Linked DNA regions of Spirulina major PCC 6313. The protein of the gene in region 1 interacts with the protein of each later gene in a pairwise test. Links are inferred from orthologs where the notes say so. Each region holds a gene or a part of one and is shown on either strand. Other genes may lie near its edges. The genes, in order: acpP and SPI6313_RS12360.

Evidence for each region.
Region 2: the proteins of acpP (region 1) and SPI6313_RS12360 interact in binary tests that used the Escherichia coli proteins (3 or more experiments, as listed by UniProt). The link is inferred for Spirulina major PCC 6313 from one-to-one orthologs.

What each region holds. Positions count from the first base shown.
Region 1 is NZ_KV878783.1:1,919,024-1,922,237, forward strand. The notes cover bases 224-2,908. They hold acpP (acyl carrier protein), read right to left. Parts: upstream 1,848-2,908; coding sequence 1,599-1,847; downstream 224-1,598. Other genes in these bases: fabF (beta-ketoacyl-ACP synthase II), read right to left, coding at 229-1,482; SPI6313_RS08300 (CoB--CoM heterodisulfide reductase iron-sulfur subunit B family protein), read left to right, coding at 2,105-2,908. In the rest of the region: SPI6313_RS08285 (circadian clock KaiB family protein), read left to right, coding at 1-193; more of SPI6313_RS08300, read left to right, coding at 2,909-3,019; SPI6313_RS08305 (GNAT family N-acetyltransferase), read right to left, coding at 3,016-3,214. UniProt on the Escherichia coli protein: Carrier of the growing fatty acid chain in fatty acid biosynthesis.
Region 2 is NZ_KV878783.1:2,811,419-2,814,278, reverse strand. It holds SPI6313_RS12360 (acyl-CoA thioesterase), read left to right. Parts: upstream 1-1,117; coding sequence 1,118-1,603; downstream 1,604-2,860. Other genes in the region: gcvT (glycine cleavage system aminomethyltransferase GcvT), read left to right, coding at 1,692-2,819; SPI6313_RS12365 (hypothetical protein), read left to right, coding at 450-992; SPI6313_RS23565 (hypothetical protein), read right to left, coding at 115-264.

The DNA.
Region 1 (3,214 bases):
AAATTTATCAGCACCCTATACCCTGAAGGTGATTGATATTTTCAAGCACCCTGATTTGGCGGAGGTGGATCATATTTCGGCAACTCCGACGCTGATTCGGGTTTGGCCGCTGCCGGTGCGGCGGATTGTGGGGGAGTTTACTAATCCGCAGCGGTTGCTCCAGGTTTTGACGGCTACGCCACGGGAGGACTGAGGGATTGGTGAGCGATCGCCGCCGCAGATGGATCGTTAGGCTTGGTATTTCCGGAACGCGAGGGTGGCATTGTGACCGCCAAACCCAAAGGAGTTCGAGAGTACGACATCCACTGGGTACTCCCGGCTGCCATCGGCAACATAGTCTAAATCACAGTCGGGGTCGGGGTCAGTGAGGTTGATCGTGGGGGGAACGCGATCGTGAGCGATCGCCATCACCGCCGCCACCGCTTCAATCCCACCGGAACCGCCCAACAGATGCCCCGTCATCGACTTCGTGGAACTGACCAGGATATTTTTCGCATGGGCCCCTAACGCTTTCTTAATAGCTCGCGTTTCGGTCACATCATTGGCGGGGGTGCTCGTGCCGTGGGCATTCACATAGCTCACCTGCTCAGGCACAATGCCACCATCTTTCATGGCTAGCTCGATCGCACGAGTCGCACCATGGCCATCGGGAACCGGCGAGGTCATATGGTAGGCATCACAGGTCATCCCATACCCCACAATCTCAGCGTAGATCTGTGCTCCTCGTGCTTGGGCATGGTCGAGTTCTTCTAAAATCAAAATTCCAGCCCCTTCGCCCATCACAAACCCATCGCGACCGCGATCAAAGGGACGGCAGGCATGGGCGGGATCATCATTGCGCGTGGAGAGGGCTTTCGCGGACGCAAAGCCTGCGAAGGAAAGGGGGGTGATTGCAGCTTCAGTCCCCCCGCAGATCATGGCTTTCGCGTAGCCGCCCTGCACCATCCGAAAGGCATCCCCAATCGCGTGCGATCCAGCAGCGCAGGCCGTGACCACACAGGAATTTGGGCCTTTAGCGCCGGTATGAATTGCCGTTAAGCCAGCGGCCATATTGGCAATCATCGTGGGGATCATAAAGGGGCTACAGCGGGATGGCCCCTTCGTGAGCAACACTTCCTGTTGATCTTCCATCACCTTGAGTCCCCCAATCCCCGTGCCAATCAAAACACCAACGTGATCTGCATTCAACTCGTCAATGATGAGTTGAGCATCTGCGATCGCCTGCTGACTGGCACAAACCCCAAACTGAGCAAAACGATCCATCCGCTTGGCATCTTTGCGATCAAGATAGTGGTGAGGATCAAACCCCTTGACTTCACCGGCAATCTGGCAAGCGTGGCGTGAGGCATCAAACCCGGTAATCGTGTCAATACCATTGCGGCCAGCCATTAACCCACCCCAATAATCAGACAGGGTATTACCAATCGGTGTAATTGCGCCAAGTCCAGTGATGACGACTCGTTTGCGTTGGAAGTTTGTCATGGTTTTCAATCGCTAAAGGGGGGGATTAAGCCCAGCATTGCCTGGAGTTCAGGTCACTGTTACCCGTGGTCAAAAGAGGCAAGATCGCAAGGGGGATCGATAACGCCGTTCAGCCGTTAGGCCGATGCAGCAGCCGCCGCAATATGCTCGACGGCCTTGCCGACGGTGTCAATTTGTTCAGCCACATCGTCGGGAATTTCAACGTCAAATTCTTCTTCTAGTGCCATCACCAATTCAACAGTGTCGAGGGAATCTGCACCGAGATCATCTGTGAATTTTGATTCCGATCGCACTGCATCTCTGTCAACTTCTAGTTGCTCAACGACAACTTTTATGACTCTGCTAAAAATTTCTTCATTAGCCATTTATGCTACCTCTATGTTTTTAAACAGGCTGATATTTGAGTTCAGTGGAATGCTGATTTACAGCATCCTCTATGATATCGGAAAGCGGCCCCTCTTTTGCAAAGCAACGAGTGTGATCTGAACCCCCACAGTTACTCCGCAATTATTAAGGAATTTCAATAGTTTACCACCTGACGGGGAGGGGTGCGAGATGATGAGGGGGGATTACTCCTAACTACTGATCTTGGGTCAGTAGCGCTGTTTCACGACGAATCACTATGCCTGCTTTGCCGCTTCGTTATGCCTATTTTCCCGGTTGTGTCGCTCAGGGAGCTTGCCGCGAACTGTATCAATCCACGGCTGCGGTGACTGCGGCGTTGGGCATTGAGCTTTTGGAGTTAAAAAAGGCGGCCTGTTGCGGTTCCGGAACCTATAAAGAGGACTCCCAACTGTTGGAGGATACGGTGAATGCCCGTAATATTGCCTTGGCTGAGACCTTGAATTTGCCGCTGTTGACCCATTGCAGCACCTGTCAGGGGGTGATTGGCCATGTGGATGAACGGCTGAAGGCGGCCCAAGAGGATGATCCGGCTTATTTAGAACAGGTGAATCAGTTTTTGACGCAGGAAGGGTGTTCGCCCTATCGCGGCACGAGTGAGGTGAAGCATTTGTTGTGGGTGTTGGTGGGGGATTATGGGTTGGAGGCGTTGCGGGAGCGGGTGGTGCGATCGCTGTCTGGCCTCCGCTGTGGTGCGTTCTATGGTTGTTATTTGCTGCGCCCCTTGAGCACCCTGCCCTACGATGATCCTGTTGCGCCTCGATCATTAGAATCGGTGATCGAAGCGGTGGGGGCGACGGCGGTGGACTATCCGGGCCGGACACAATGCTGCGGCTGGCCGATTTCGAGCTATGCCACGGAAACCTCCTTTCAGATGGCGGGGAAACATTTGCAGTCAGCGATCGCCGCCGGGATGGACTGCCTCGTTACCCCCTGCCCCCTGTGCCATCTCAACTTAGAATCTCGGCAACCGGAAATCGAAAAGGTGATCGGCGCATCCCTTAACTTGCCCGTGCTGCACCTGCCGCAGTTGGTGGGGTTGGCCCTGGGGTTAGATCCGGCGGTGTTGGGGTTAGAGCGTCATGTGGTGTCGCTGCAACCGGTGTTAGAAAAATTGCGACTCGCAGCGGCCTAGGGAGTGAGGCGACGACCGAGGATGACCAGATCGCGATCGCACCCATCCAACTGCGCCACGCGGGGCAAATACCCCCATTCTCGAAACTGAAACCGCTCCAACAACCTCAGACTAGGTTCATTATGGGCAAACACAAACCCCAACAGCGTCTGAATCCCCAATCGCGGCCATTCCGCCAGGCCATGGTCTAGGAGT
Region 2 (2,860 bases), 890 kb from region 1 along the record:
GACTGGGAATGGGGGGCGATCGCACTCTTCCTTGCTGTCAGTTCAGGGCTCGTGATATCCCCCCAGGAGGTGTTGTGATCTGAATTTGTTGACGGTCGTGATCTGACAGCAAAATCATGAACTTTTGTAGCGTTTTTTGAAAAAATAATGGTCAAGACCGGGGGGTAAACGGGAATCTAGGGCAGGAGTGCGATCGCTCAACTCCTCGGTTTTTAAGGGTTTGAGTCTTTTCGTGTCCTGGTGTCGATGTCCGTAAATTCCCATAGCTCATTTTCCGCAGTTTGGCGAAGAGCGATAGAGTAAATGTATGGAAAACACCGGGCGTAACATCCGAAATCAAGGATGCCGGCCTTGGGGTTAATAGAGAACGAGATGGAAGTGCGAGCTTCTACGCTCTCGGTTTTTGGTGTGAATTGTTGGTGTGTTCTTCGCGGGGAGTGAGAATGAATATGTTTGGTTTTAACGCAACGAAAAAACAATGGCAATGGATGGGTGCGATGCTCATCGCTGTGCTGGGTCAAGGGTTGCTGCTGGATGTGGCAGGGGCTGAGGTGGTGAAGGCGATGGATGAGACAAGCCACGCGATCCAGCTTGCCCAAACTACCCAAACTACCCAGCCTGAGCCGGAATCGATGTCTGCATCGTCGTTGTTGCAAGATGGTATTCATGCCTATGGTGTCGCGACGCAGCGGGATCAATTGGCGCAAGATTATTTGGTGTTTACGGTGGATGATGGGCAAGTGCGGGGGGCGATTTACCGGCCCCGTTCGGAATATGCCTGCTTTACGGGACAGGTGACGGAGGATGCGCTGGAGTTGGCGATCGCAATTCCGGATCATCCTGATACGTCGAGCTATGCGATCGCCCTGGATACCCCACCGACGGAAGTCGCGGGCAAAGTGCAGCGGCAAGTGACGTTACAGGGTTTCCACGCCTTCACCACCGTCAGCGATCTAGAACAGAGCCTCCTTGAAGCCTGCGCCAGCAACTAGCCCATCGCTGTATCTGACCCATGGCATCGCCAGAGTAACGCATCGAAACCCCTCCAAAGAGGGGTTTCTTCACTTCAACGGGATACGGTACATTAAAATCCACAGTCCGGCTAGCGTCATGAGTCATGGATAAACAACAGCAACTCCCTCCCACTACCGCCATCATTGAAGACCACGCCCTCCACGCCACAACAGATAAGTGGTTTGAATATGTCGTCCGCGTTCATCCCCACCATACCGATTATGGCGGCATTGTTTGGCATGGGGCCTATGTGGCTTGGATGGAAGAGGCGCGGGTGGAATGTTTGCGATCGCTCGGCATCAACTTCGCGGATCTGGTGGGGGTGGGGTGTGATTTACCTGTGGTGGAAATGTCTCTGCGGTATCATCGCTCCCTGCGCATGGGCGAGGTGGCCATGGTCAAAACCCGCATGATGGAAATGAAAGGCGTGCGGATCAACTGGGCCTATCAAATTCAAAATTTAGACACCAACGAACTCTGTGTATCGGCCTTTGTGACCCTCGTGGCTATGGATCGGGACAAGGGCAAAATTATGCGCCGATTACCCCCAGCGATGCGCGACGCTTTAGTGAAGTTCTCGAAACAATAGAACCACGCAACTCGATAAGATGAGGAAGCCGCGATCGCCCAGCGTTTCGCCACGGCATCCCAGCAGTTTAAGCTCATTTTTTGACCGGATGGTATCAGTGCAATCTTCAGATCATCTCTCGCGTACTCCCCTGTTTGACCTCATGACCGCGCAAAATGCCCGCTTTACTGCCTTTGCGGGCTGGGAAATGCCGGTACAGTTTACCGGACTCAAGCAGGAACATGAAGCCGTGCGTACCCAGGTTGGGATGTTCGATATTTCCCACATGGGCAAATTCCTCTGGCAGGGTCAAACTGCCCGCCAACAGTTACAGCGGCTCGTGCCGTCGGATTTAAATCGCCTAACACCAGGATTAGCACAATATACGGTGTTGCTCAATCCGGACGGCGGCATTATTGATGATGTCATTATCTATTACCAAGGCACGACGGCAGACGGTGCTGAACAGGGGGTGATCATCGTCAATGCGGCGACGCGATCGCAGGATTACGCCTGGATCACCGAACACCTCAGCGGCAGCCCCGTCACCCTTGAGGATGTCTCTGGGGATCGGGTCTTAATTGCCGTCCAAGGGCCGGAGGCGATCGCCACCCTGCAACCCCTAATCAAAGCCGATTTAACCGCCATTCCTAGCTTCGGCCATTGCCAAACCGAAATCTTAGACGGAGCCGCCTTTATCGCCCGCACCGGCTACACGGGCGAAGATGGCTTTGAAGTGATGGTGGATATTCCCACCGGCCAAGCCCTCTGGCAGGCTCTCGCTGCTGCCGGCGTTGCACCCTGCGGCCTCGGCGCACGGGATACCCTCCGCCTCGAAGCCGCCATGGCCCTCTACGGCCAAGACATTACCGAAACCACCACCCCCCTCGAAGCCGGTCTCGCCTGGTTGGTACATCTCGACAGCAATCCTGACTTTATCGGGCGGGACGTGCTCGCGGCACAAAAGGCGGCAGGAGTGGAGCGGCGTTTGGTGGGGCTGGAAATGGCCGGGCGACATATTGCCCGCCATGATTACCCCGTGGTTGTGGCGGGGGAAACGGTGGGGGTTGTCACCAGCGGCACGTTGTCCCCCACCTTGGGGAAAGCGATCGCCCTCGCCTACGTGCCGAAAGCCCTCACCAAGCCGGGCAATACCGTTAACGTGGAAATTCGGGGTAAATCCTACCCCGCAACAGTGGTGAAAAAACCGTTTTATCGCTCCCCCCATCGCCGCTAGCATTAGCATAATTCCGGGATTTGTCTCCCCCAAATTAACGT